One region of the Mesobacillus thioparans genome, then DNA from elsewhere that is predicted to be linked to it. Evidence: riboswitches for the same ligand, from Rfam matches in the RefSeq annotation. Region 1 holds a riboswitch; each other region holds the start of a gene.
The links. A riboswitch is a leader RNA that binds a small molecule or an ion and turns the genes downstream of it on or off. The one in region 1 is predicted to bind cobalamin.

Region 1 (10,193 bases):
CTAAGGGCATCGCATTTTATTTTTATAACTCTAGTTATTTAAATGTCTTGCCAGATTTATTCATGAACTTTTGCGAAGTGCATTTTACTTCACTCCAACCAAGAATGACACATTATTCCTTTTAGATTACAGTTGTTTAACAATTAGCTGGAAAAGACAGAATATCGAAGCCGATGGCGAATTTTATAGGTATAGAGAAAAATAGGGGGAAAAATCAGAAGCTAATTTGGGGGACTATATATGCTAGAATTTGATACTAATATCGATCAATTTGCCACTATAAAAGTAATTGGTGTAGGGGGCGGCGGAAATAATGCCGTAAACAGGATGATTGAGGATGGCGTGCAGGGAGTAGAGTTCATTTCTGTGAATACAGATGCGCAGGCTCTCAACATGTCAAAAGCGGAGGTCACAATGCAAATCGGAGGTTCGCTGACCAGGGGCCTGGGTGCTGGTGCCAATCCTGAAATCGGCAGAAAGGCTGTTGAGGAAAGCAGGAAGCAGATCAGAGATGCTCTGGAAGGTGCGGACATGGTGTTCGTAACGGCAGGGATGGGAGGCGGAACCGGGACCGGTGCTGCGCCGGAGATTGCCCATATTGCGCGCGAACTTGGCGCACTTACAATTGGAGTGGTGACTCGTCCGTTCACTTTTGAAGGCCGCAAGCGGGCACAGAATGCGGCAGCCGGAATTGAAGAGATGAAGAAAGCCGTCAATACCTTAATCATCATTCCAAACGAGCGATTGCTGCAAATCGTCGACAAGAAAACGCCAATGCTTGAAGCATTCCGTGAGGCGGACAATGTTCTCAGGCAGGGTGTCCAGGGCATTTCCGACTTGATCGCCGTGCCAGGCTTGATCAACCTGGACTTCGCTGACGTGAAAACGATTATGTCAAATAAAGGAACGGCACTTATGGGCATCGGTGTCTCTTCGGGAGAAAACCGAGCTGCCGAAGCTGCCAAAAAGGCCATCTCCTCGCCATTGCTTGAAACAAGCATCAATGGCGCTAAAGGAGTGCTGATGAACATCACAGGCGGCATGAACCTCAGTTTGTATGAAGTCCAGGAAGCGGCCGATATTGTGGCGGCTGCAACAGATGACCAGCTTAACATGATTTTCGGATCAGTCATCAATGAAAACCTGACAAATGAAATCATGGTGACCGTGATTGCGACCGGCTTCGATCATGATGTGGAGGAAGTTCAGCCTTCGAACACATCGCGGCGTCCTGGAGACATGATTGCCAATTCCCGTGAGCAATACAACTCTCAATCTAGACAGCGAGAACGTGTTGCCTATGCAGAATCAGGAAATTACGGCCAGGCCCAAAACCACAGCCAGTCGGGCAGTTACGGCCAGTCCGGAAACTACGGCCAATCGGGCAACTACAGCAATCCGCCTGCCTACGAGGAGCCCGCGAATTACGACCGGGGTGCCAAGCAGCCAGATTACTCGCTTGAGACTCCGGCGTTCTTGCGGAAGCGAAACAGAAGGCGATAGACGAACAAACAAAAGGCCAAATCTTTTGCGATTTGGCCTTTTAATATTCCGCCGTTACAACGGTAAAATTCTTTCCCAGGAGGAGAGATTAATATATTAAAGCCCATAGATAATAACGGGTGCCTCGACCCAGGAAGGAATGAGGCACCTTTTTGTTGAATTCATTATGAGCTAAACGACCAGTTTAGTGAAGGAAGAAGTTATTTATATATAGTAAAGATTCTATAGAATTGAGGAGAAATGGATGTCTCAAGATGGAATTGTATTAGTAGCAAGTGTCTCAGTCTTTAGTAGTGATAAAGTCTTAATTATAAAAGAGAATAAACCTACTGCTGTCGATAAGTGGAATTTTCCGAGTGGACATATAGAGTATGGTGAGGACATTCTTTATTCAGCTCGGAGGGAAGTAAAAGAGGAAACGGGTTTAGATGTAAATTTGGTTGGCACGACTGGAGTATATAACTTTACCAGTAATACGAACAATCAAGTAATATTATTTCATTTCATTGGTGAGGTTACTGGAGGTTTATTAAATCTCGAAGAAGATGAAATTACTGACAGCAAGTGGATAAAAGTCAATGACCTTTTAGCATTTGAAAACGATGATTTACGAGAACCACATATAATAAAGCAGATATCTGATAACTTATTAGAAGAAAACATATATTCAATTAGTGTTTTTAATGAACAACTTTTTAAATAGTTCTTACTGAGCTTAACCAGTAAATAGAAGTTAATTTCTTATTGCGTTAACGGGTGCTAATCTTAAATATCAACCATCAAAAAATGCTTGAAGCCCATTAGGCTACAAGCATTTTTTTTTGTGTTATGCTTTCGTCGATCTTTTTATATACATATAAACCAAATATCCAATGATCACGACGGCTCCGAGGGCAATTGTCAGCATCGCGAAGTTCTCTTCGATGAATGGCATGGCTTTGTCGCCGAGTGTGACGATGATGGTTGCTTCTAGGAAGAAACGGATGCCGCGGCCGATGATGGACCAGATGATGAGTGTAGGAATCTTGATTTTGGAGATTCCGGAAAAAATCGTGAAGACTTTATATGGGATAGGTGTAAAGCCGGCAATCAGGATGGCCATTGCACCGTATTTCTCGAAATAGCGTTCGACCAGGACAATTCTCTCTTCTTTAATAAAATAACGAAGGATAGGACGGCCGACTTTTTTGCCGATGTACCAGCCAAGAATTGCACCGAGTACGGAACCTGCTGTGGTGATGAAGGCATACCAGAGCGCCTTGTCAGGGTTGGCAATGCCCATTGGAATCAGCAGAACATCGGGAGGAATCGGGAAAAAGGAAGATTCCAGGAAAGAGACGAAGAATAGTCCCCATGAACCAAATTCAAGCAGCCATTCTTCAATCGCGTGGATCCATTCAGACATGAAACAGTATCTCCTTTGAGTGGTTATAGTAGGGGCTAAATAAGCTTAATTAGAAGTATACCATTTTTATTTCTGCTAGAGCCAACTATTAATGGTATCCTAAGTAGAGAAATAGTCTATAAAAGGGATGTTGTTTATGGAATATATACTTTTCTTGCTGCTGGGCGGGTTGATCAGCGTGATGTCGGGCTTTTTCGGAGTTGGGGGAGGTTTTATCCTGACACCGATTTTGCTGTTGATTGGGTTTTCGCCTCTTGAAGCAATCACAACGAGCTTGTTTTTCACGGTGGGTACTTCCATGTCAGGGATTGCCGCTCACATCCGCATGAAAAATATCCTCTGGAAAGAGGGATTGATCATGGGGCTTAGCGGGATTGTCGCGACACAGCTTGCCCGGCCGCTAGTATATGCTCTGGAAGCGCGGGGTTGGGATGACATTGTCATTCCGTTCCTTTACATTGTGCTGCTCGCTTATTTTGCGATAAAAATGATTCGACAGGGCCAAAAGAAAGACGAAGAGATTCCTGCACCAGCTCATTTTTCGGTACCAAAGCTTTTGGCAGTCGGGTTCGTCGGCGGCTTTGTTTCGGCATCGCTTGGAGTAGGAGGCGGGTTCATCATCGTGCCGCTCATCATCACTTCGCTGGGATTCAATCCGAAAAAAGCAGTCGGAACAAGTTTGTTTGCAGTGCTGCTCATCGTCTCAGTTGGTTTCATTTCCTATGCGGTCAACACGCAAATCGATTACTTCATTGGTTTGATGCTGATTGCCGGTGCGTTAGTCGGTGCCCAATTCGGCGCCAGGATGACCGCTTATTTTGAAAACAGGGAAATGAATGCGATGCTAGGGATCCTTTATATTGTCACGCTGGCTGGAGCGGTCCTTAAATTGTTTGACCTGAACAAACTCGGGCTGGTGATCATGGGGTTGTTTATTGTCTATTTCTTTATAAGGGCAATCGGTAAAATAAGGACAAATGCAATGGAAAAAGGCTGAGCTGCTCAGCCTTTTTTGTTGGATAGGAAATTATAAAAGCGTTTTTGTTTGGATAACTGGATATGGGTGTCTTAATCCAGCTCCAGCACCTAGCCAGTTTTCTCCCCTGAATAAACCTCTTCGAGTATCTTGCGATAAGCGTTAGCTTTGAGCAGCTCGAGACGCTTGTCTAGCTGCGGCTCCTAACTCCTCGAGACGTTTCGGTCCTGCCAATGAAGTCAAAGAACAACTTCACTGTCAGGATCTCCAGCGCTTGTCGGTGCTGAACAAGGCGCTTGCGCTTTTTGTTCTTTATGCCTCCGAAGTGAAAGGGTGTTTCACAAAGCGAGGGAACTCCCGCCCTACGCCGCTTTTTACAAATAATGTTCCCTCCCGTTTGAAAGGAACTGAATGGACTTTCAAGCCCTTGTAATCAGGTGTGTAATGGAATACAACTTCCCCTTCAGGAAGGAGATTGGTGATATTCACCGGTGAGGTGCTGATTACATCATATAGTTGGACCTGACTGTTCTCTTCCGTGAAAATGACGATTGCATTCTCTTCCTCTGAATAATGAAGATGGTCAGGAAAAACATTCAGGATATGGTACATGGTGATGCCGCCCGAGTTGGCAGTCGCAAACGACTGGGAAACCGGCACTCTGCCATAAACGACTTTTTCGATCTGCTTAAGATCTGCTGGAACCTCCAGTTTTCTTAATCCTGCCCGGCCTGTATCAGAAGGAACTCTCGTTGAATACTGGTACTCCTCAACCCGTTCAAAGCCGAACTTCGGGTAAAAATCGAGCACGCTGTCGTTAGCGAACAGATACATATAGTCATACTTTCCTTCGTATTCAGCCAGGACATGGTTCATTAGTTTTGCCGACAGCCCCTTGTTACGGTAATCCGGATGGGTCATGACGGTACCGATTTGGAGGGCTTTACGGCTTTCTCGATTCAAGATCAAATCTAGCTCATTGACCGACACGTTCGCAACCACCCGGCCGCCATCTGCGAAGGAATACGGAATGTATCGCTCTCCCCAATAGCCTTTTTCATGCCAGTTGGTAAAATCAAGACCGAAAATGTCGGCGGCCAGCTGAATGAAACTCTTCCTCAACTCATTATTTTCACGATAATTGCTTACTAGCTTCATAAATCAAAACTCCTGTCACTTGATGCAAACATATAGGTTTTATGATGGAAGCGAATCCCATAAATCAGCCCAATCGCCAGCATATTCCCCATCAGCGAGCTTCCGCCATAACTGATGAAAGGCAGCGGAATCCCGGTAATCGGCAGCAGCTGGATGGTCATTCCGATATTCTGGAAGACATGGAAGGTAATCATGCTGATGACACCTGCACTAATATAGGAGTTAAAAGGGTCATTCGTATCCAGCGCTGTTTTGGTCAGGTGGTAGATGAGCAGGAAGTACAGGCTGATGACAAAACTGCCGCCAACAAAGCCGAATTCCTCTCCGATGACGCTGAAAATGAAGTCTGTATGGCTTTCGGGAATATAGACTTCGCTGCCATTGATCCCTTTTCCAGTCAGCATGCCAGACCCGATCGCACTGAGGGATTTCAATAAATGGTAGCCATATTCCGGGTTGCTCTCCGGGTCAAGCCAGGCATAGATACGGCCAAACTGATACGTTTTTACCCCCAGATATTTCTTCAGGATCTCTGGCTTCCAAATGACGAGATACAGAATGCCGGCTCCAAGCGCAGCTCCACCGCCATAGAGAGGCAGGATGATTTTCCACGTGATGCCGGAAACTAGGACGATTCCTGTGAAAATCGCAATTACGACCAATGCTGTTCCAAGGTCTGGCTGCATCATGATCATCCCAAGCGGTAAGGCGGTGATCAAGCCAAGCTTGATGAACAGCAGGAAGTCTGTTTGAAGTGTCCTTCTCGGATGTTTTTTATGGTGGGCATAGATGACGGTGCTTAAAGCAAGAATCAAAAAGACTTTCATGAACTCGGAGGGCTGGATCGAACCGAATGGCTCGATGAAGAACCAGCTTTTGGCCCCGTTCCTTTCTTCCGCAATGCTGGCAGGAGCGAAAAACAGGAAGACGAGCAGGAAGATCCCGAAGCCGTATAAATACCATGAGAGTTTGCGGTATTGTTCACTGTCGAACATCATCACGACTGCAATGATTCCTGAACCGACGACATACCAAAATATTTGCTTGTATAAAAAGTTCTGACCAACATATTGCCCGGTCTTCTGGGCGCTATAAATGGCGAGGCAGCTGGTCAGAAAAAACAACAGTAAGAGAAGTGTCAACGTCCAATCAAAGCGGTCGAATTTTTTAATCGATTTATCCATTTGCTACACCCTGTCCAAATCATTTTCATCACATAATATTTCGCCTATTTGTGAAGGCCTTACCATTTTAATGCTAGCAGACAAAGATTATCCTCACAATCCCTTTGCAGGTAATATATTCCTATAAATATAGACGAATGCCAGGAGGGATTGGTTTCTTTTTTACCAATGGATTCTTTTCGCGGGAAAGGCGGATAATAATTATGTTTTTGAGGATTCAGAATAAGATATTTTCCATCGTTTTTGTTAGAATGGAAGAAGTGTTATTTGTACGGAGCCGCTGGCATTCTGCAGCTTAGAATTTTCCGGGAGGTTTTGCTGTTGAAAAAGAACCATCCTTATAGCAGGGATTTATTATATCTCCACATGAACGAACGGGATCATTATGTGCTTTCGCATGGAATCGAATTCCATGAATTTGCCCGGTCGCTGCCCGATCCTTTTAACCATCTATTGCTGTTGAAGCATCGCTATGAGGATGGCGAATTCAACAGGCATACCTTATTTGAGTATGTACCAGAAGAAAATGCCGAAAAGCTCATTGGAGCCAATACACATGCTTACGGGGATTTTTGCTGGATTGATTTTGAGGAAGTGGAAGCGCTGAATGTACTGACGGCCCAGGAAATTGCCGAACTTCTTTATCTTGGACATATCAAGCATCATTTGAAGCTGCCTTTTTACAATCAGCTTAATAATCGCTTTGTGTACCTTTCCAACGAAGACGGCTGGTTCAACAAGACGTACTACCGCAATTTCAATGACTTTTTCCGCATGCTTGGCAATGTCCTTGCAGGTAAGCTGGGAGAAATGAAACCGGAAAAAACGCTGCTTGGAATCCGGAAAAAGAAGTCCTATCCCTCTGTCAGCAAGGAAATCCTGAAATCACTGATACCAGCCTTGAAGGAGGGTGCCGTGTTTTCGCTGAAGAACATCCAGCAGAACCGCAACAGGATTGAAATACCGATCTGGATCATCGGAGATTTTGCCAACATGGATGACATGCATGATGAATACAAAGAAGCGAACCGCAACAATCCTGACGGCAGACTTGTTTTCGATAAAAAGTTGAAGGAATGGAGCTTGCTTGCACAATAAGTCGAAAAAACAAAATCTTTGCAGCAACTTTTGGCAAATCGTGTATAATGGGTTGTAGCGGAAAATTACATATCGAAATGAACAGGTGTCTTTTATAACAAGACTTAATAGGGAAGTTGGTGAAAATCCAACGCGGTCCCGCCACTGTAAATGGGAGCAAGCTGCATTACGCCACTGTACAAATGTATGGGAAGGCGCAGCGAGCATTGACCATGAGCCAGGAGACCTGCCTGTCCATTGCACCAAGCAAACTACGAGGATAGGGAGGTGCCGACAGGCTCTATGTCTTTTATGGTGATAAAAACATTTGCTTACTCGGACATCTCCCCTTCTGGTGGAGATGTCTTTTATTTATCGAAAAATGGAGGAGAAGTGAATGAAGAAGTTATTGTTGTTATGGATGGCAGCTGCCATAATCCTGGCTGGGTGCGGTACCGAAGCACAGCCAGAAAAAAAGGAAGGCGAAAAAACCGCGCAGGAGCAACAGTCAGGATTCCCTGTCACGGTAAAAGATGCGCTTGATGAAGAAGTTATCATTGAAGAAAAGCCTGAAAAGATCATTTCCCTGATTCCGAGCAACACGGAAATCGTTTATGCGCTTGACAGCGGCGACGCAATTGTCGGCGTCACGGATTTCGACAATTACCCAGAGGAAGCAATGTCGAAGGAAAAAGTCGGCGGCATGGAATTCAATATTGAGAAAATGATTTCCTTAAAGCCAGACCTAGTCCTTGCCCCGGGGTCTACCGCGGACACGGCAAAAGAAGGGCTGCAGCAACTAAAAGATGCAGGAATTGCTGTTGTCGTCGTAAATGATGCGCAATCATTTGAAGAAGTGTATCAATCCATCGAGATGATTGGAAAAGCGATTGGTGAGCCTGAAAAAGCAGCCGAGCTTATCAAGACGATGAAAAACAGCTTCGCAGTCCTGAAGAAGAAAGCGGAAGCTATCAAACCGGAAGAGCAAAAGACAGTATTTGTCGAGGTCTCTCCTGAACCGGAAATCTACACAGCCGGCAATCATACGTTTATCAACGAAATGCTTGAGTTGATTGGCGCGAAGAATGCTGCCGGCGACATGGAAGGATGGCCGAAAGTCGACCCGGAAGCCATGGTGGAGCGTAATCCTGATGTCGTTGTGACAACCTATGGATACTATACTGAAAAAGCTGCTGAGCAGGTACTTGCGCGGCAGGGCTGGAACAATGTAAAAGCAGTCAAGGACAAGCAGGTATTCGATGTCCACTCCGATCTTGTTACCCGGTCAGGCCCAAGGCTCGCTGAAGGAGCGGAGGAACTTGCAAAAGCCATTTACCCGGACGTTTTTAAATAATAAAGGATTAGCCTATCTATTTGCAGCAGCATTCTTGATCATCTCGATGCTGCTGGGAATCTCCATCGGAACGGTTTCCATACCTGTACCCGCTATTATTGAAATCATTAGTGCTGAAATTTTCCGCTTCCAGGGACAGGGAATCGATCCGATGCATGCAAGTATTGTCATGGAAATCAGGCTGCCGCGCGTGCTCCTGGCAGGACTTGTCGGTGCATCACTGGCAATCGCCGGTGCTGCGTTCCAGGGACTGCTGCGCAATCCGCTGGCAGACCCGTATACACTCGGAATTTCATCAGGTGCCTCCATTGGTGCTGTCGTGACGCTGTTCTTTGGCCTTTCGCTGCCGCTGGCCGGTGCCTTTACCTTGCCGGTGCTCAGCATTCTGTTCGCATTCGCCACTGTGCTGTTTGTCCTGTTTTTTGCCCGCAAAGTTGACAGGCTGCTAAGGGTGGAGACGATCATTTTAACCGGAATTATCTTAAGTTCATTTCTAGGTTCTTTCATTTCTTTGATGATCGCCCTCTCCGGTGAAGAGTTGAGGCAAATCATTGGCTGGCTGCTCGGCAGCGTGTCGATGCGCGGCTGGGAGTATATAAAAATCATTTTCCCTTTCTTCGTGATTGGTCTGGTTATTTTACTGGCAAACTCAAGGGAACTGAATGCGATGTCGTTTGGTGAGGAACGGGCCCAGCATCTCGGCGTCAATGTCGAGCGTCGCAAGCTGTTGATTTTGCTGTCAGGTTCCCTTTTAACAGGTTCAGCGGTTGCTGTCTCCGGGACAATCGGCTTCGTTGGTCTCGTCATTCCCCATCTGACCAGGACAGTATGGGGGCCGGACCATCGCCACTTGCTGCCGATATCCGTCCTGATTGGCAGCGGCTTCCTGATTCTCGCTGATTTAATTTCTAGAACCATCATCGCGCCATCGGAATTGCCGATTGGCGTAATCACGGCATTAATCGGAGCTCCGGTTTTTGCGTTTATTTTAATGAAAAATCGCAGGGAAAGAAGTGCTGGCTCATGATTACAGTGAAGAATTTGTCAGGCGGATATGCAGGCGGCGAGGTGTTGAAGGAAGTCTCCTTCGAGGTTGGCAAAGGTGAATTGTTCGGAATCCTTGGTCCAAACGGCAGCGGGAAAACCACGCTGTTAAAAATGATCAGCGGCGCTTTGGAATTCAGAAAAGGTGCCATTGAGCTGGACAGCCGGCCCCTGACTCAGTATTCACCGAAGCAGCTTGCGAGGATGATGGCGGTCCTGCCGCAGCATTCCGACCAGGCCTTCCCGTATAGTGTGAAAGAAACCGTCTCGCTTGGCCGTTATGCACACCAGAAAGGCTGGTTCCATAGCTGGAGTGAGGAAGATGAGCAGATTGTCCTTAAGGTGATGGACCAGACAGGGATCGCCCATCTCCAGGAAAAATCAATCGTTGAACTATCCGGCGGCGAAAGGCAGCGAGTCTATCTTGCGCAGGCACTGGCGCAGCAGCCGAGGATCCTGTTGCTCGATGAGCCGACGAACCATCTTGATCTC
Region 2 (10,193 bases), on a different contig from region 1:
TTTCATGCTGACTGGCCCCCTTATTAATCCGATTGTCATTGCATCAACTTACATGGCATTCGGGAATGATTTTAAAATTGCAGCCTTGCGCATGGGCATAGGTTTCGTCATCGCGATCATCATAGCCTTGCTTGTGGGGATGATTTTCAAAGGGACACAATTTAAATCTTCCGTTTCTATTGGAAGTCACAGCCATTCAAAGAATCAATCTTTTCTTGAGAAGTTTTGGGCCATGCTCCAACATTCCATAGACGAGTTTTTTGATATGGCCAAGTACTTAATCATCGGGGCTTTCCTTGCGGCCCTGGTCCAGACATATTTGCCGGCGAAAACTCTGCTCGAAATCGGAAGCGGAACTGCTTCTTCTCTGGCCGTGATGATGGGGCTTGCCTACTTCCTGTCTCTTTGTTCAGAAGCTGATGCTTTCATCGGTGCATCGTTCAGCAGTATCTTCCCTTCTACTTCAATTCTCGGCTTCTTGATTTTCGGGCCAATGATTGATTTGAAAAACACGCTGATCATGATGAGTGTGTTCCGTATTAAATTTGTCATGACCGTTTTGGCGCTAGTGGCAGGAACTGTATTTACCATTCTGATGCTGTTCAGCAGCATGCTTTAGGAGGCGTTGTCGATGCAATTCCATGCACAACAAGCCGCAAGGGCCATGATCCTGCTCGGCTTTTCCATTATGATCTATTCCATGCATTTCACGGATAAAATTTACTTGTTCATCAATCCGAAGTATTCGCTGCTTAGCCAGGCTGCTGCGTTCCTGTTCTTGATTCTGTTTTTCATTCAGATTACTCGCGTCTGGACTGTAAAAAGTTCGGATGACCATGCTTCGTGCAGTCATGGAGACCAATGTTGCTCCCACGATGACCATGAACATCATCATGACCACGGAACAACACCTTTTACGGCAAAAAAACTAATATCCTACTCCATCATCGTCCTTCCTTTGCTCACAGGCTTCATGCTTCCAGCAAAGGTTCTCGATTCTGCTGTCGCTGACAAAAAGGGTGCGATGCTTTCGATTGCCGGTTCGAGCAAAAGCGGGCAGGGTAGCCCGGGGACAAATGAAACGGCGGAACAGGCAGATAGCCTGGGAACCGGTGATGAAGGACAGCAACCTGAAGAGGGCTATCCCCAGGCCGACTTAACCGAAGGCACCGGGACTGCCACAGGTTATGAAAATCTAATGACTGATGAAGAGTACAATAAGAAGATGAAAGAGCTGGAAACAGGATCCACCATCCTTTTTAATGACAGTATCTATTCTTCCTATTATGAAGCAATCAGCTCCGACATCGATAAGTTTCAGGGCCGGAAGGTAAGCCTCTATGGATTCGTCTATAAAGAAGAGGGCTTCTCAGAAGACCAGCTGGTTGTATCCCGGTTCCTTGTCACCCACTGTGTCGCCGATGCAGGCATCATCGGATTTTTATCAGAATTCCCGGATGCAGCAAAGATCGAAAAGGACACCTGGATTAAAATAGAGGGTGTCATCGAAACAGGCTCCTATATGGACACTCCCCTTCCGCTGGTAAGAGTATCAAAATGGGAGATCAGCGAAGAACCGGAATCTCCTTATCTATACCCGGTCAGCATTAAGAGAAATTAAGGCAAGCTTGCTTAGGCCCCACCAAGAGTCTTTAAGCCAACACACATACAAGAATTATTCCAGCAAAAGAAGGAGAATAGACAGCTGATTGGCCTGACATTCGCCTGGTTGCTTTTGCCACTGCAGGCTGGGAGTTCATCACATTTCTCTTTTGACAGGATTTTATCCCAAAAAGAGCCATGATCGTTCAAGATCATGGCTCTTTTCTGGATCAAAATACAAAGGTAAGGCTTATAAAAATAATCTGCACAGGAAAATTTATAGCTCATCAAATCCATTCTCATCGGATGTTTTCGTGTACTGTCTCGATTTTTGCTCAAAGAAGTCAGTCTTGCCAAGATCGACTTCCTGATAGGCGATGATCCATCTTAACGGATTGGTCCGATATCCTTCGAAAGGCGCTGCAAAGCCCAGCTGTTCTGCACGTTTATTGGCCATGAATTTTATATAGGCTTTTACATCTGACATCAGCAGGCCATCGATATTGTTGCCGATAATATAATCCGCCCACTCAATCTCAAGGCCAGCAGCTTCCCGGAAGGCTGCAGTTCCAAACTCCCTCAATGATTCTGAGTCATACTCAGGATTCTCACGGAGAATCTCTTTGAAAATCTTCTCGAATAACCCAACATGCAGCTGTTCATCACGGTTGATGTAGTTAATCATCGTGCTGGTGCCGACCATTTTCTGATTCCGCGCCAGATTGTAAAAGAACGCGAAGCCTGAGTAGAAGAACAGGCCTTCAAGGATGACATCATAGACGATGGAATGCAACAGATTCTTAACATCAGGATTTTCGGCAAAATCTTTGTATCCGTCTGTTATAAACTCATTCCGCTTGCGCAGGATTGGCTCAGTCCTCCAGTAATCGAACACTTCCTGCTGCTTCGATTTGGATACGATGCTTGACAGCACATAGCTGTAGGAATGATTATGGATTACTTCCTGCTGCGCCAGTATGATCATCAGGGCATTTAAGCTGGAATCGGTTAAATAATCAGCCACTTTGCCGGCGTAGTCGGTTTGAATGCTGTCAAGGAGCGCCAGAAGCCCGATAATTTTTAAAAAGGCATCCTGTTCTTTTTCGGTTAGCATCGAAAATTGCTTAACATCCTTTGACATGTTGATTTCAAAAGGGGTCCAGAAATTGCCCAGCATTTTCTTATATTTTGGATAAGCCCATGGAAAGCGGACATCATCCCAATTCAGGATATTTGAACTTTGCCCATTTATAATCCCGGTCGAAGCATTTGGCGCATCGGCTTCGACAAGTGATCTTTTCTTCAATAGTTTCATCGTTTTCCTCCCCTTCATCTTAACTATGGCAGCTTTCACATTCGTCCCAATCACTGCTCGATGTTGAGCGGACGTAATAAGTTGTTTTCAAGCCAGATTTCCAGGCATCCAAATGCAGGTCCAGCAGCGCTTTTGCCTTGATTGTATTTTTCACATAAATGTTAAACGAAATGGATTGGTCAATATGGCGCTGCCGCCGTGCATTCTGCCTAATGCTCCAATGCTGGTCCACATTGTAGGCCGTTTTGTAAAACCACATCGTCTCAGCTGATAGATCAGGTGCTGTCACCGGAATCTTGTAATCTTTCTTTTCTTCTGAGTACTCGAGCCTGAAAATCGGGTCGATGCTTGCCGTCGAACCTGCCAGAATCGATGTTGAAGAGTTTGGCGCGACTGCCATCAGGTAACCGTTCCTGATGCCGTGCTTTTTAATTTCCTCAGTGAGATTCTCCCATCGTTCACCAGCATACTGTCTCTTCTTGAAAAACTGTCCTGTACACCAATCGGAACCTTCGAAATAAGGATATGCCCCTTTTTCTTTTGCCAGCTCAAGGCTTGCACTGATGGTTAAGCAGGCGATCTCTTCATAAAGAGCATCACAATATTCTACCGCCTCTTCGCTTTCCCACTTGATTCCTTTCAGAGCCAACAGATGATGCCAGCCGAATGTTCCCAGTCCGATCCCCCGATAATTCTTGTTGGTCATTTGGGCCTGCAGCACAGGAATTTCATTGATATCGATGACGTTATCCAGCATCCTGACCTGAATACGGATTACTCTCTCAAGTACATCATCCACCACACTTTTCCCCAGGGAAATCGAGGACAAGTTGCAGACGACAAAGTCACCAGGTTTTTTATAGATTAAAATCTTTCCATCCTCCACTGTTTCCTCTTCAAGGAGAGTCGGGCTCATATTCTGCGTGATTTCTGTGCACAGATTGCTGCAGTAAACCATTCCTTTATGGTGGTTGGCATTCAGCCTGTTCACCTGATCCCTGTAAAACATGTAAGGGGTGCCGGTTTCAAGCTGGGAAATCATAATCGATTTAAAGATTTCTATCGCAGGAACGACCTCACGTGACAAACCTGAATGATTGACGCAGGTCCAATATTTTTCCCTGAACGACCCAGCTCCCTTTTCCTCATCAAAATGATCTTCAAGCGAAAATCCCATTACGCGCCTTATTTCGTGTGGATCGAACAGATACCAGTCGCCCCGTTTTTCTACCTGCTCCATGAATAAGTCCGGGATGCAGATGCCCGTGAATAAATCATGTGTCCGCTGGCGCTCATCTCCATTATTGAGTTTTGCATCAAGGAACGGGAAGATGTCCTTATGCCACACATCGAGATAAACAGCAATCGCACCCTGCCGCTGCCCTAATTGATCGACCGAAACTGCTGTGTTGTTCAGCTGTTTCATCCACGGGATCACCCCGGAACTAATCCCTTTAAAGCCTTTAATATCGCTGCCGCGGCTTCTGATTTTCCCCAGGTACACGCCAATGCCGCCGCCATTCTTGCTCAAGGTGGAGATATCCGTGTTGGAATCATAGATGCTCCTTAAATCATCTGCTACCGTATCAATAAAGCAGCTCGATAACTGGCCATAGCTTTTGCCGGCATTCGCAAGCGTCGGTGTCGCCACGGTCATATAAAGATTAGAAAGCGCCCAATATGCCTCCTCAACCAATCCAAGCCGTTTTTCCTTCGGTTCTTCAGCCAGCAAGGTCATTACGATGATCATGAACCGCTCCTGGGGCAGCTCAGCAAAATCGCCTTTTTGAGTGCGTGCAAGATACCGTTCCGCCATCGTGACAAGCCCTATGTAGGTAAATAATTTGTCTCTGTTGGGATCGATTACTTTTTCAAGGTATTCGATTTCTTCCTGGGAGTAGGTTTTTAATATTTCGCTATCATAAATCCCGATCTCTATCAGTCTATTGATTAAATCATAGAAGGATCCATAACCAACTCCTTCTCGAAAGCCTGCACTAAGCTTGTACAATTTTTTCAAGTAAAACCGTGCAGCTGCATATGTCCAGTCAGGTTCATCCCGGCCGATTCTTTCGACTGCTGTCAAAATTAACATGTTATCAATCTGGTCGTCTGTCATATTCTTGGCTTCAAGGCCCTGGCAGACCTTTTCTTTGAATGGTGAAAAATCTAATCGAGGGAACGATTTTTCGATTTCTGTAATCAGTGTGGCTGCATGATCATCCTTTACTTGAATTTTCATCGATGACTCCTCCTGCTTGTTTACTTTTTCTCATTTCCAGCCTATGTTGCCTTCTCATGTCCGCCGTGTTGAATAGCTTCCATTCCTCAATACTTTCCGGAATGACCCCGGCGACCGGAACAGGCACACCATTTTCATCCTTTGCCACCATGGTTAAAATCGAGGTGGTCGTCAACGTCTTTTTGCTAGTCTTTAAGTTTTCACTTTCCACTTTCACGAATACTTCCATTGACGTCCTGCCTGTTGAAATCACGACGGCTTCCAGCGTTAAAATATCGCCGACTACCGCGGAAGACAGGAAATTCACCGAGTCAATCGAGGCTGTGACAACTGCTCTTCTGCTGTGCTTCATCGCTGCAATCGCTGCGATTTCATCAATATAGGACAACACCGTTCCGCCGAAAATCGTTCCAAGATGATTCGTGTCCGGAGGCAAAACCAGCCGGTTTTGCAAAGTCCTGGACACATTTGTAGATAATCCTTCCATTACTGACCTCCTGTGTGTAAAAAATGCTCCCTGAAAAATGAGAAAAACCCATCTCGGGGAGATGGGTTTAAGTAACGTTGATCAATTAACAACTCACATATGTATCTGCAAAAAATTCATGAGCCTATCAATTTATCCCCGTAATACCTTCCCAATTCCCGAAGAAGATAACACGCATAAATATGGCAGGTCTCCTGACTTGTGCTTCACCCTACTTTAAGGCCTTCCCATCCATTTTTAGACAGTGGTTCTTCCTTATTTCGTCAGCACTTACAGTTGCGGGAACAGTTCTGGACTCTCACCAGATTCCCTATTAAGTCTTGTTCAGACACCATGTTTACCGGTAAATACAATATTTAGTTGTGTTTTAATTAAACAACACAATATATCGTGTTATGAATTGATAGTAAATCATCTGCCTCGTAATTTCAACTAATTTCATAACAACACTAAATTATGGGCGTGGTCGATATATTGCAAAAAGTGTTCGATATCTCTTTAAATATGGTCGATAAAATCAAAAATCCGCTGATATATATCGAAATGTGGTCGATATAATTTGATTTTCGCAATTAGGGTAAAAACAGAAATAAGGGGACATACCTGTGCAAAGGTGGTACCTTCACCGCAAATAAAATATAGGGTATTTCCCCGATTCCTTTTCAACCCATCAATAAAACGCTACGCAACAAGCTTATATACCCTTATGAGCATTCTAAGCATCCCATAATTGCCTTCTTGTCAAAAAGTGTTCAAGACTTTTTGACAGAATTGTGATGGTGTCTCCAAATGTGAGGTTCGTCACACCTTGGCTGTGATATAAATGGTTTATTAATCTTGTAAACATTCAATCACATATGGAGGAATTAAAATGGCTCGCATAAATACATGGAATCCTGAAGACGATCGTTTCTGGCAATCTGAAGGAAAAAAACATGCCCAACGTAACTTGTGGATTTCGGTACCTTCCTTGATGCTCGCGTTCATTGTCTGGCAAATCTGGTCTGTGGTTGCAATTCGTCTTAATGATATTGGTTTTAATTTTACTGATCAACAGCTTTTCGCATTGGCTGCCATGCCTGGTCTTGTGGGTGCAACGCTGCGATTTGTGTACACATTCGGAGTGGGAATGATGGGCGGACGCAACTGGACAGTCCTGACAACTGCCGTGCTTGCGATTCCTGCTGTCGGCATCGGCTTCGCGGTACAGAATCCTGACACACCATACTCAGTGATGCTTTTACTCGCTGCACTTTGCGGATTGGGTGGCGGAAACTTTTCAAGTTCTTCATCCAACATCAGCTTCTTTTTTCCGAAAAAAGCACGTGGAACGGCGCTTGGCATCAACGGCGGTTTAGGCAACATGGGTGTATCTGTCGTCCAATTCGTAACACCGTTAATCATTACCACTGGAACATTCGCTTTCATCGCTGGCGATGGACAGAAATTATCTAACGGTCAGGAAGTTTTCCTTCAAAACGCAGCATTCATCTGGCTGATCCCGATTGCAATCGTCACAATCGCAGCATGGTTTGGCATGGATAACCTGCCTGGCACAAAGCAATCATTCGCTGACCAATTCGTCATTGTAAAAAGAAAGCACACTTGGATCATGACATGGCTTTACGTGGCAACATTCGGATCTTTCATCGGTTACTCAGCGGCATTCCCGCTTTTATTGAAAACACAGTTCCCTGAATATATTTCCTTAGCATTCTTAGGTGCTTTCCTTGCTGCAGCTGCACGCCCTATCGGCGGATGGCTGGCTGATAAAATGGGCGGCGCCAAGCTGACATCCATCGTTCTGGTTGTGATGATGGCTGGTGCTGGAAGTGTCATTTACTTCTTGGGTACAAAGCAATTCGGCGGCTTCCTGGCTTCATTCATGCTTCTGTTCATCGCTTCTGGTATTGGCTCTGGTTCAACATTCCAGATGATACCTGGAATCTTTGTTCCAAAAGAAGCTGCACCAGTCCTTGGCTTTACGGCAGCATTCGCAGCATATGGATCCTTCCTGATTCCAAAGCTGTTCGGCTGGTCCGTGAACATTTCCGGAGGTTATGCCCCTGCATTCTTCATCTTCATCGGCTTCTACGTGCTGTCCATTGTCCTGAACTGGTATTATTACCAGAGGAAAGAGTCTGTAGCAGTGTTTGAAGCAAAGAAGACAACAGCGTAAGTATGAAATCCTCTCCCCATTCCGGCGGGAGAGGATTTTTACCATTTTTTATGTTTAAAAGAAAAAACATTGGGTATTTTGTACTATATACAGAGAAAGAGAGAATGATTGTTTCACCAAAGGGGGAGATTAAGCTGCTTACACTTTTTCTATTCCAACGGGAACTGAGCCAACTGAAAAACGACTATCAATCAAGTGCCGACACAGCCATCAAACAGCAAATCCTCAAGGACATCGCGCTCCTGACAGAAGCCATAAAAGAAATGAAAAAGAAGTTGGAAGCAAAGCGTTCCCTGCATTATGCCGATGATATATAACCTAAAAAAGAAACCGTCACATGAACGGTTTCTTTTTTTCATCCTTCAACCAGACTGCTAATTGGCGCGGGTTTGCCGAACAAGTATCCCTGGAACAGCTGATATCCTTTCTCCTTTAGCCACTCAAAATCTTCCTCTGATTCAATCCCCTCCGCAAGCGGAACAGATCCCAGCTTCTTCGCTTCTGTTAAAAATGCAGAAGCGGTCCGCTGCTTTTGAGGATCGGCGGCAACTCCCTGGACATACTTCATATCCAGTTTCATGTAATGCGGCTGAAGATTGGAGAGCAGCTCCAATGTGCTGTATCCTTCACCAACATCATCAAGCGCATACCGGAAGCCCTTTTCTTTGTAAAAAGTGAGGATTCTTTTCAGATGATCTGTATCCTCGACGTTTTCCGTTTCAACGACTTCAAACACAAGCCGTCCCGAATCGACTCCCAGTCGGTCAGCCAGCATCGTGGTCGACTTGAGGCAAAATTCCGGAGAATAAATCGATGTCGGGATAAAATTGATGAACGCCTTCTTGTCGGTAAATGAAGCTGCCCTGACCGCGGCCATCCGGCAAATCCGGTCAAGTGCATATAACCGGTCACGTTTCCGAGCGGCACCGAAAATTTCACCGGGAAAAATCACGGAACCGTCCTCCCGGTAAAACCTGGCCAGCATTTCATGGGCATAAATCTCGGCTCCCGCGTCAACAATCGGCTGGGCATGGCTAGTAACCTGCTGCTTGCGGATGACTTCGTCGATCCACTCGCTTTCGAGGATGTCCTCCGCCTCCGAAAGAGTTCTCCACTTTCCTTCATCCAGCCGAAAAACCACTTCATCCGGTTCCATATGGTCTTGGCAAAAATCAAGGAAATCCTTCATCCCTGCTTCGCTTACAACCAGCGAACCGCCTTCCGCCCGCATCAGTTCACCATTACGCTCCATGTGACGAACCACTTCAGGATAGATGGACAAATTTTGGTCCCCTTCTACTCGTATCTCAAACTGTAAATTTCCAACCAAACACGCATTGCAACTCATATAATATAGCGTCCTCTCAAGTTAGTTATTTATTACTATATCACTGTGCAGATAATAGGTAAAATAGACCATAAGGTGAATTATATAGAAAGTAGATTTACAATTCCCAGCTGAAGCACATATGGAAGATAAGCCATTTTACTGAACTCTAAATCGCGCAAAAAAAAGCGCTTCATCCGTTTTATCGGAAAAAGCGCCCTTTCGTTTTACTATCTATCGTTATTATTTGAGTTCCTCAGCCAGCTTCATCACAACAGATGCCGCTCGCTCAGCGGATAGCAAAGCTCCTTCAAGATGGCCGCCATGCCCCGGTGCTGTTTCGGTACCTGCAAAAACAATCTTATTTTCCCACGAACTGACTCCAGCCGGCAGGCCATAGTCCGGGAAGCTGGTCAACGGAGGAAGGTCTTCTTTTACTGCTGTTTCAGGATCGCCTGACCAATCTTTGTAAAGGAGAGCAATCGGTTTTTTCGCCATCAGGCCAAAAAGCCGGGTCAATTGCTCCAAGACAAGCATATGTATCTGTTCCTCACCTAGTTCTTGCCGAATTTTTGCCGGAATGCCGAAGAAGCCAAAAAGTGCACCAAAGCCATTTTCAGGCGAGGCATCATGGATTTCCTGCAAAGGGCCGGCCCAGCTGGTGACCTGTCCGGAAAGACCTTCTTCCCTCCAGAATGGACGCTCATAAACCGCAACCGCCTTGGCTTGTCCTGCCATCCATGTCGGCTTGTCCCTAAGGCTGGCCAAGACATCAACAGGGAGAGAAGGTGAAAAGTCGATCCTGTCTGCGACAATCCTAGGCGGCAATGCCAGGATTACTGCTTCAGCACGAATGCTCATCTTTTTTCCATTGAATTCTTCCGCTTCAATTGTAACTTGATCATCGAGTTGGATTGCCGTAACCCGTGTATTCAGCTCGATTGTGCCCGAAGGAAGCGAGTCCGCAATAGCATCAATAAGAGACTGAATCCCGCCAGCCAGCCGCATAGACCTCTCAACAGCCCCTTCTGGCAGAGCATG
Region 3 (10,193 bases), on a different contig from region 1:
ATGATTTCTTCGAGATCATGGAAAATGAATATGATGGGAAATAACCAGATTAATGTTTTCAGGTCTAAAAAATAGTGGAGTGCCTCTAGCATCTTTTTCGCTACCTCCTTGTTCTGTCATCTATTGTGCATTTTATGGGACAGGATTTAATATTATGCCAAACAAGAGAGGTTATGAAAGTACGTGTTATTCACCAGTTAAAAGCTGGCCTCCAGCTAATTTTTGAAAATGAGCCAGAGCTAGCAATGGAAAAACATATTCATAACAATGGTAATTGATATAAAAAGATCCAGCCATGCCTCTGCCTTTTGGATAGGTCGTCGTCCACTTTTTTTCCTTTCTATCCACTAAAAAAGCTGCACCGTTTTCAATTTCAGGCGTAACTTCAGTGGCCGCTGAAATCAGTGTGTCAAGAGCCCAGGCGGTATGCGTGCGGGTACTTTCACCCAGCGGCACATAACGATTTTTGATATCACTTTTACACGATTCTCCCCATCCGCCGTCGGGATTCTGGATTGTCCGAAGCCAGGTTAATGCTTTTTGAATGGCTGAATGCTTAGGGGAAACCCCAACTGAGATCATTCCCGTTACAGCCGCCCATGTGCCATAAATATACACGCCCCAACGCCCAACCCAGGAGCCATCAGAATTTTGATGCCGCAACAGCCAGCGAATCCCATCTTTAATCATCGGTTGGTGAAAATCCAAATTGGTATAGTTGCCGAAGAACTCCAAAGTCCTTCCCGTTAAATCAACCGTGGACGGATCAATCAATAAATCCTTGCCACCCTCTATCGGTAATAAGTTCAATATTTTTTTATCTACATTCTTTTCGAATGCCGCCCAGCCTCCGTCATTGTTTTGCATGGAAACAAGCCAGTTCACTCCACGATCCCATGCTTGCCGGTAATCCACCTTCTCTGTGGCCAAAGTACGGATTGCCCTCAGTGCAGCGGTTGTATCGTCAATATCCGGGTGGAATGTGTTCAAGTCCGCAAACCCCCAGCCACCTGGTAACAGGTCTGGTGCATGAATGGCCCAATCCCCGTATTTGAGATGCTGACGGGAGAGGATGTATTCATTAGCCTTGTGAACAGTGGGGGATGAATAGGGAACACCGGTTTCTTGCAGAGCATAACTAATTAATGTCGTATTCCAGACCGTAGCCGTTGTGTACTGGCAGTGAAGTTTTCCGTCAATCCGGGTGGCCATTGCTTTTAACCCTTGCACTGCACGGGTAATCACTGGATGTGTTTTATGATAGCCTCTAGCCATTAAGGCAAAAATCATCAGGGTAGTACAGCTGAAATAATTCAAGAAGGTGCCGTCGGGTTCGAGTCGGTCCAGCATATATTTTTCGGCACGATATAATGCCAGCTCGCGAAGGTTTCCATGGGATTTCAATCCCTTTATCCCTTGTTTAATCCAATTGATCAGCGAGCGCGCATCTTCTACTTGATCTTCTGTTAAAAAACGAACTTCTTTGTTTTGAAATAAATCGGAGAGATCAGGCGATCGTGGTGTTCGTTTACGGAAATTCGTATTGGCCAGAATCAAAAAAGGGATAAGGTTGGCTCTTCCGTATACGGAGATGTCAAAAAGGTTGATTGGGAAGGAGTCTGGTATAAGCATCACTTCAATATTTATGGGGAGGTGCGGCCACTCACATTGTCCTGTCAGTGCCAGCATGATTTTTAAAAACAAATGGACTTCCGAGGCACCTCCGTTGGCCAAAATAAACTTCCTGGCGGCCTGTATATCCTTGTCTTTTTTATTCCTGTAACCAGAATAAAGGAGGGCATAATAAGCTTCCACAGTGGATGTCAGATTTCCTTTTTCCTGATCGTGAAATAGCTTCCATGACCCATCTTCCTGCTGTTCTCCGGCAATCCGATCCACTAATTCTTTTATGAAATCTTCATCATTTATCTCCAACGTTCGTAATAAGATAATCATACTGCAGTCGGTTTGGATCCCAGTCTCGAAAGGATAATGCCAGGCACCGTTTTCTGATTGGTCCTGAATCAACTGATCAGCAATTCTATTCATTTCCTTATATACCCGATGCCTCATTTAACCCATCCTCTCCCGAATATTCATCTTTGTATACATATTCCTTGTGCAAAATGAATATGCATTCTTGACTGAACCACTAAAAATGAACTCTCATGAAGGATGATGCCGTTCTTGCTGAACTCTTTCTCAGATGTAAAAAAAGAATTAAAGAAAAAGGCGAAAAAGAAAGCTTTCGGTCATCTGCCTGATTTATTAGAAAAAGATAAACGATGGATTTATTTAATAAAAGAGCAGACTAGACAACTCAATCAAAACAATGTAACACGGACGCAGGCGTATTTTCAGTTTTACCTTCAGCGCCCTGAAATACATTGGGCTTTTCTTGGCCATATGGTATCGCGAAACGTCGGATGGAACATGACGGATTTAAAAGGGGAGTTGCTGACAAAGCTTTTATCTGATAGAGATCAGAAAGACTTTTTTTCGCTTTTGGAGCGCGGCAGTTGGTTGATATTTCAAGATGTGTATCCTCAATTTTTGATCTATGACCTGAGTGTGAGAGGCAGAAAGGAGATGTTCCATCTTTTACGTTATTTTCATGTTTCCACCTTCATGGAAACGATGTGGCGTTATTTTTGGAACAGTGGTGATCAAGCTGCATTGGCGTTTGCGATGGTGATCAATGAACAAAGCTATCTGGAAAAAAGATTGATCCAAAATCAGCATTATAAAAAAACCGTAACAGGTACGGTCAGCTTTAAAATGCACGATTTTTTGAATTTTAATAACATCATTTTTCCCTGTTGTACAGGGGATAAAAGGGAGAAAGCTTCGCTTACCGGTGGCACCCTACGCTATTTCACTTCGCTCCACGAGAGAATTTTATTCGGAAAAAAGTTGTATTCGCTTCTTTTTCAGCAAGAAAGAATTCTGGCTGGGGTCTTGAAATGGGCCCAAGAACATCCTCACACAGGCTCAAGGAAAGATTATTGGCCTCATTTGTTTAATGATATAAATGAATCTTTCCCCCGGTCCCTTTATAAGCGGCGGGTCAAGAATTGTGTGTTAAGAAAGGGGGCCGAACGGTTATACAGCCCGCCCTTAAAATACGCCTGGCCGGATACCCCTCATGAAAAGGCAGAGAGCGGGGATTGGTTTGAGGATTGGCATGTCCTCGATTATTTTCATAAGGAAGTCAGTGTGGATGGAGGAATTTTAACTAATTATTGCAAAACCATTGAAAAAATCGAACTTGCGGTTATGGCAAAGGAAACTATTCTATTGCGAGAAGAATAATTAAACATGAGCAGATTTTAAACATTATTAGGATATTCATAACTTTACAATCAAAAGGCTATCTTGATGTCTTTTGATTTTTTATTTTTTAAAACGAACAAAACATTATATCCTTTATTTATGGTGCCTTTTTAAGTGTTTCAACTGCTTTTGTCCCTCATTAAAAATTAAATTTTAGATAATTTATCCAAGTTCACACTTTTTTCGACACGAATTGTGTATAATTGAAACCAGCGGAAAATTTAATACATAAAGAATCTGGTGTCTGCTAAACGAATTTGAGTAGTTTAGAGACTTAATAGGGAAGTTGGTGAAATTCCAACGCGGTCCCGCCACTGTAACTGGGAGCTTCAAGCTTTATGCCACTGTACTATTTGTATGGGAAGGCGCTTGATAGCAATGACCAGAAGCCAGGAGACCTGCCTGATTCTTCGCGTCACAACCTACGAGGATAGGAGGTGTTTGGGAACGATTCTGGCTTTTTTAGGCGAACCGACACAAACATCTCCATGAGTAAAATGGAGGTGTTTTTTTAGTTTTATAGAACGGTTCTATTTTGTTGTGCAAAAAGTTTGCAGAAACAATCGAAATGATAATTCGGAGGAATGACAGATGAAGAAGTTGAATGCCTTTTTATTCGCACTATTATTAACAATCGGCGCTTTGGCTGGGTGTGGCAACGCAGAGCAGTCGAACGCGGAAAAGCCAAATAAAACTGAAACGGTCCAACAGGAAGAAGCAAAGTTCCCTGTTAGTATAAAGGATGGAACAGGACAAGAAGTCACCATTGAATCGAAGCCTGAAAAAATTGTTTCCCTGATTCCAAGCAATACAGAAATTGCATACGGGATAGGTCTAGATGAACAAATAATTGGAGTTTCTGATTTTGATAATTTCCCTGAAGAAGTGGCAGAGAAAGAGAAAATTGGCGGAATGGAATTTAATGTTGAGAAAATCGTTTCTTTAAAGCCTGATTTGGTACTTGCGCATGCTTCAGGTGCACATACTTCTGGGGCTGGCCTCCAGCAGCTTAAGGATGCTGGAATCACTGTTCTTGTCGTTAACGACGCAACTACATTCGATGCAGTTTATGAATCGATCAGCATGATTGGTACTGCCTCAGGTGAACAGGAAAAGGCCGATACTTTGATTGCAGACATGAAGAAAAAGATTGAAGAAATCAAAACACAAGCAAAGGAAATCAAAGAAGAAGACAGAAAGTCGGTATTTGTTGAAGTATCACCAACACCAGAAATTTATGCAGCTGGCAAGAATACCTTCATTGACGAAATGCTGCAAATCATTAATGCGGATAACACTGTAAAAGAAGAAGGTTGGCCAAAGCTAGACCCAGAGGCCATCATTAAAAGCAATCCTGATGTGATAATCACGACACATGGATACTATACGAATGAGCCGGTGAAAAATGTGATAAGCCGGAAAGGCTGGGACAAGATTACCGCTGTTAAGGAAAACCGTGTGGTTGATGTTCATTCCGATAAGGTGACAAGAACTGGGCCGAGGCTGACAGAAGGAGTAGAGGAGCTTGCCAAAGCCGTTTACCCGGATGTTTTCAAATAATTTGCAGACCAGCACAAAAAAGCAGGCACAGTCAAAGGCTTCTGCAAAGGAAATAGTCTTGAATCCAGCAGGCGGCTCAGATGAACCAGCACAAGTAAAAATAGGAGAAAATCATCTTAAGATGAAGCAAGATTACATTGTCTTAAATTCTCCGATCCCATTAAGAACGATGTCTTCCGGAGTTGTCGGAGCGGGAACCGGCTGGTACACCACTTTTGTAAACCGGCATGTGGACAAAGGTTATGACTGCAGCGACCATAGGGAAGAAATGATCCAATATTTGAAGGAGCAGGGATTACAGCCTGGAGATACAGTCGGGATGATGACGGCAGTGATGCTAGAGGATGTATCCTATAAGCACTATCAGGAAGAAGGGTTTTCAGTCTTTATCGTTGTTACAGCAGGTGTTGGAAACGCCATAGACGCTTCGAAAAGCAGTGAGTATTATTCTTTTGATATGTCGCCAGGAACGATAAATATTTGGATATTCGTCAGCGGAGAACTGACTGAGGAAGCTTTCATTCAGAGTATCATGACAGCTACTGAAGTGAAGACAAAGGCGCTTCACGATCTGGAAATAAGGGATAAGCTGTCAGGGTCAGTGGCAACAGGTACATCCACTGACAGCATCCTGGTTGCCTCAACACAACGGGGGCAAAAGCTTGATTACGCTGGCACGATTACTCCCCTTGGACGAATCATTGGCAAGGGAGTACATGAATGTACAGTGGAAGCAATCAGGAACAGCAAGAAAAGGGTGAGAATATGATCATGAACCACCTTACAGCCGTCACACTGGCTGTCATTCTTGATTGGTTTATTGGTGATCCGCCAAAGTGGCCGCATCCGGTGAAATGGATGGGAACACTTATTTACAAATTAGACAGAAGGATGAATAAAGGCAGAGGCAGAAAAGCCAAAGGAACAGCAATGGTCGCTGCTGTCCTGCTGGTTGTCGGAAGCATCGTTGTTCTGCTTACATTCTTCTTTTACTTCCTGCATCCTTTTGCAGGAATCCTTATGGAAGCTGTGATGATTTCAACAGCCATTGCCCAAAAAAGCCTGAAGGAAGCTGGATTATCGGTCTATTATCCACTTGCAGACAATGATATGGAAGAGTCGAGGCATAAGCTATCCTGGATTGTTGGCCGTGATACAGAGCAGCTTGAAGAACCAGAAATTGTCCGGGCTGCTGTCGAGACGGTTGCCGAAAACACGAGCGATGGCATCACAGCGCCGCTATTCTGGGCGGTGCTTGGCGGTGCTCCGCTTGCGCTAATGTACCGGGCAATCAATACCTGTGATTCGATGTTGGGATATAAAAATGATCAATACTTGGACTTTGGCTGGGCATCCGCAAAACTTGATGATTTGGCGAACTGGGTGCCTAGCAGGATTACCTCACTTTGTATGGTCGCGATGAACCGCCCGCTTTACATCACAAGAATTGCCGCCTGGAAAATGGTCAGGCGCGATGCCAAAAAGCACCTGAGCCCAAACAGCGGCTGGGGCGAGGCAGCGGTGGCAGCCATATTAGGTGTCCAGCTCGGAGGCACAAATTACTATAAAGGGATTATTTCAGAACGCGCTACAATGGGCGAAGCACTTGTTATGTTAGACAAAAATCATATTTTAGCAGCAAATAAAATCGTAACAGCTACTGTTCCGCTTTTTCTGGCAGTGCTGTGGTTTGGGGGGATTCTTGTTGAAATGGCCGTCACATGGTGCCAATCCACACTATTTATTTGAAGCGATGAATCTGCCGGTTCCAAACGAAAAGCTGGATTTCAGCGCCAACATTAATCCGCTGGGTCCGCCTCCTGTTTTAAAAGAAAATTGGTTTCGGCTTCTTGAGTCTGTTATGGAGTATCCGGATCCACATGGGACGATTTTGAAAAGTAAGATTGCAAGAAAGGAAGGATTGCACGAAAGCCATGTACTGCTTGGGAATGGCGGTGCTGAAATCATTTCGCTGATTGGCAGGATGCTTGCTGGAAAGCGGGCGGTGATTGTCCAGCCTGCTTTTTCGGAATATGAAGAAGCTTGCAGGGTGAGTGGCTGCCAACTGCAGTATCACCAGCTAGATGAGGGATGGGAATGGAGGGATGATGATTTAAATGCAAAGCTAAAGGGCGCTGATGCTTTATTTCTTTGCAATCCCAATAATCCAACTGGAGTGTACTATTCAAGGTCCACTATCCTTTATTTGCTGGAGGAATGCAGAAGGCATCAATGCTTGTTGATCGTAGATGAGGCGTTTTACGACTTCCTTGGAAAATACGAATCTATCACACATTACATAAAGGAATATCCTAATCTGCTCATCATCCGTTCGATGACAAAAATGTTTGCAATACCTGGATTGAGGCTTGGCTACTTGCTTGCAGACCCAGCTGTCATTAGCAAGATATCAGCATTCCAGCCGCATTGGAGCACAAATGCGATTGCCTTGAAAGCAGGTGAATGGTGTCTCGACAGTGAATCATACATAGACGAAACGAGGGCATTAATTGAACAGGAAAGAATGCGGCTTTTCCATTTCTATCAGAAACATGGCCTGCTGGTGTCCCAATCCAGAGTGAATTTTTATCTGTTGAAGGATCCATCTCTTGTTGACCAGCATTCCTTCCTGCAATACTTGCTTCATAGAGGAATAATCCCAAGACATACTGTGAACTTTCCTGGGCTTGAAGGAAAATGGCTGCGATTTGCCATCAAGGGACCTGAAGCCAACGACAAATTGATGGGGGAGGTGGAAAAATGGCTGGACAGTCGTCTTTGATTTTTATCAGCGGCGGTGTTCGCAGCGGCAAAAGCCGTTTTGCCGAAATCCTTGCAGGAAGTATGGAAGCCGAATATTCTGGACAGCTGCACTACGTCGCTGCAGGGCAGTCAGGAGATGTGGAAATGAGTGAAAGAATCATGCGGCATCAACAGGACCGTGAACTCAGCGGGCTGAAATGGAGAACATGGGAAATTCCAAGAAATCTATCTCCGCTTTCAACACTTCTGACTAAAAATGATATTGTCCTGATGGATTGCCTGACCACTCTGTTGAATAATGAATTTTTTCATGAAGATGGCCAGTGGGAAAAGACTGATTTCCCGAATAGGATCGTAACAAAGGTCATGAATGAACTGAGGCAAGTGGCTCAACAGGCAAGGACATTGATTGTTGTCAGCAATGAGGTCCTAGGGGAAGCAATAGGCGATGGTCGGCTTGTATTCACTTATGCTCAGGTACTTGGCCAGATCCACCAAGCTCTTATAAAAGAGGCGGATTATGCATATTTAGTTGAAGCTGGGCTGCCGATTTTAATGAAGGGAGAGGGTTCTCCGTGAGAGGGATTATGGTTCTCGGCACAGCATCCGATGTGGGGAAGAGCCTGATTGCCACCGCAATCTGCCGGGCATATGCAAAAGAGGGCGTTCGAGTAGCGCCGTTCAAGTCTCAAAATATGTCCAACAACTCGTATGTCACCTTTGATGGAAAAGAGATCGGCAGAGCCCAGGGGATCCAGGCAGAAGCAGCAAGGACAGAGGCGACAGTATGGATGAACCCTATTCTCCTAAAGCCGAGGTCCGACCAGGACGCTGAAGTAATCTTATTTGGTGAAGTGGCGAATACCTTATCCGGAAAGGCATACAGAGAGGTATTTTACGAGCGTGGACTTGAAGCCATTGGTTTCGCTTTAGAAAAGCTTGACGAAGAGTATGACATGATTGTAATGGAGGGTGCTGGCAGCCCGGTGGAAATTAATTTGAAGGACCGTGAGCTTGTTAACATGAAAGTCGCGGAAATCGCCGATGTTCCCGCTGTACTGGTAGCGGATATTGACAGAGGCGGGGTTTTTGCCAGCATTATCGGCACTTTGGAGCTTATGTCCCCCGAAGAAAAAGCAAGGGTAAAAGGCTTGATTATCAATAAATTCCGCGGAGACCAATCCTTGTTTGAAGACGGAATAAAATGGCTGGAATCCAGGACAGGGATTCCTGTTCTCGGTGTCTTGCCATTTCTAGAAAACCATATGATCGATGGCGAGGATTCCTTGTCGATTCCATCAGCTAAAAACAGGGAGGGTCTTGATATTGTGGTGATCAAGCCACCCTATATTTCAAATTACACTGATATAGAGCCTTTTTATCTTGAAGAAGACGTTTCAGTCCGCTGGGTCAGTTCACTGGAAGATATAGGTGTACCTGACGCGGTCATCCTGCCTGGCACAAAAAGCACCATCAAGGACCTTCAAAATTTTAAAAGTGCTGGCATTGACAGCTGGGTCCGCGATTATGCCGATAAGGGCGGTTTTATTGCCGGGATTTGCGGAGGTTATCAAATGCTAGGCGAGAAGCTCATCGACCCGTTCGGCAGTGATACCGGGGCTGTTTCTTCCGTGGAAGATGGAATAGGTATTATACCAGCGGAGACTACTTTTGCCAGGGTAAAAACAACCTCCAGGGCAGAAGGAGTGATTCATCCCTTGATAGGAACCGCACTTTCAGCAGCAGGTTATGAAATCCATCTAGGAGAAACTGTAATGACTTCAGCATACCAGCCGCTATTGCTATTAGACGGAGGCAGAGTGGAAGGATTCTATGGGAGTGATGGCCGAGTCATCGGCACATACCTTCACCATTTTTTTCATAATGATGAATGGAGAAATCACTGGCTGAATTCAATCAGAAGTGTCAAGGGACTGCCACTGCGAGATACGGTATATATCAGCAGGCAAAAGGACCAGAAGTATGATAAACTGGCCAACCATCTTGTGAAACATCTTGACTGGAAGAAGCTGAAGGAAATTTCAGAACAATGGAGAAGCAGACATGAAATGGTTTAAAGGGCTTTTGATCAATCTGCAGTTCTTCTCGACGGTTCCAATTCCTGTTGAATTGCCGATGGACAAAAAGCATCTTGAGAGAGCAATACAGACATTTCCTCTACTTGGGCTTTTGCAAGGTACCGTTTATTCAGCTATTCTCTTTGCGATTGTAGAGTGGAGTCCATTTTCGGATTTAGCGGGTGCCTTTGCAGTGTGGCTTGCTTACATTATTTTAACCGGAGGAATCCATCTTGATGGCTGGATCGATTCCAGTGATGCCTATTTTTCTTACCGCGATCAGGAAAAACGGTTAGAGATCATGAAAGATCCCAGGACAGGGGCGTTTGGTGTCTTGTCCGTAATAGTGCTGTTGAGTGCAAAGTTTTTCTTTATATACGAAATTGCAGGCATGCTGCACAGTGCTACCTATCTGCTAGCAATTGCTATTCCCTTCCTCGCCCGGATCGTGATGGGGAC

Region 2: linked by a shared signal. The riboswitch ahead of ACNAZ4_RS18670 (acyl-CoA thioesterase) and the one ahead of ACNAZ4_RS21660 (helical backbone metal receptor) in region 1 are both predicted to bind cobalamin.
Region 3: linked by a shared signal. The riboswitch ahead of ACNAZ4_RS06100 (ABC transporter substrate-binding protein) and the one ahead of ACNAZ4_RS21660 (helical backbone metal receptor) in region 1 are both predicted to bind cobalamin.

What each region holds. Positions count from the first base shown of each region.
Region 1 covers NZ_CBCSFH010000019.1:29,382-39,574, reverse strand. The annotation lists gene ftsZ (cell division protein FtsZ) at 241-1,503, shown strand; gene ACNAZ4_RS21690 (NUDIX hydrolase) at 1,748-2,206, shown strand; gene ACNAZ4_RS21685 (YqaA family protein) at 2,330-2,908, opposite strand; gene ACNAZ4_RS21680 (sulfite exporter TauE/SafE family protein) at 3,045-3,905, shown strand; gene ACNAZ4_RS21675 (GNAT family N-acetyltransferase) at 4,197-5,042, opposite strand; gene ACNAZ4_RS21670 (FtsW/RodA/SpoVE family cell cycle protein) at 5,039-6,226, opposite strand; gene ACNAZ4_RS21665 (hypothetical protein) at 6,548-7,324, shown strand; cobalamin riboswitch at 7,391-7,572, shown strand; gene ACNAZ4_RS21660 (helical backbone metal receptor) at 7,701-8,657, shown strand; gene ACNAZ4_RS21655 (FecCD family ABC transporter permease) at 8,623-9,684, shown strand; gene ACNAZ4_RS21650 (heme ABC transporter ATP-binding protein) at 9,681-10,193, shown strand, end outside.
Region 2 covers NZ_CBCSFH010000013.1:63,949-74,141, reverse strand. The annotation lists gene ACNAZ4_RS18690 (permease) at 1-619, shown strand, start outside; gene ACNAZ4_RS18685 (TIGR03943 family putative permease subunit) at 632-1,621, shown strand; gene ACNAZ4_RS18680 (ribonucleotide-diphosphate reductase subunit beta) at 1,880-2,917, opposite strand; gene ACNAZ4_RS18675 (ribonucleoside-diphosphate reductase subunit alpha) at 2,937-5,159, opposite strand; gene ACNAZ4_RS18670 (acyl-CoA thioesterase) at 5,137-5,646, opposite strand; cobalamin riboswitch at 5,814-5,997, opposite strand; gene ACNAZ4_RS18665 (MFS transporter) at 6,518-7,825, shown strand; gene ACNAZ4_RS18660 (hypothetical protein) at 7,876-8,142, shown strand; gene ACNAZ4_RS18655 (EAL domain-containing protein) at 8,181-9,107, opposite strand; gene ACNAZ4_RS18650 (flavin monoamine oxidase family protein) at 9,396-10,193, opposite strand, start outside.
Region 3 covers NZ_CBCSFH010000002.1:314,763-324,955, reverse strand. The annotation lists gene ACNAZ4_RS06115 (HXXEE domain-containing protein) at 1-92, opposite strand, end outside; gene shc (squalene--hopene cyclase) at 187-2,073, opposite strand; gene ACNAZ4_RS06105 (DUF2515 family protein) at 2,179-3,312, shown strand; cobalamin riboswitch at 3,555-3,753, shown strand; gene ACNAZ4_RS06100 (ABC transporter substrate-binding protein) at 3,925-4,893, shown strand; gene ACNAZ4_RS06095 (adenosylcobinamide amidohydrolase) at 4,859-5,662, shown strand; gene cbiB (adenosylcobinamide-phosphate synthase CbiB) at 5,659-6,642, shown strand; gene cobD (threonine-phosphate decarboxylase CobD) at 6,599-7,675, shown strand; gene ACNAZ4_RS06080 (bifunctional adenosylcobinamide kinase/adenosylcobinamide-phosphate guanylyltransferase) at 7,654-8,235, shown strand; gene ACNAZ4_RS06075 (cobyric acid synthase) at 8,232-9,734, shown strand; gene cobS (adenosylcobinamide-GDP ribazoletransferase) at 9,721-10,193, shown strand, end outside.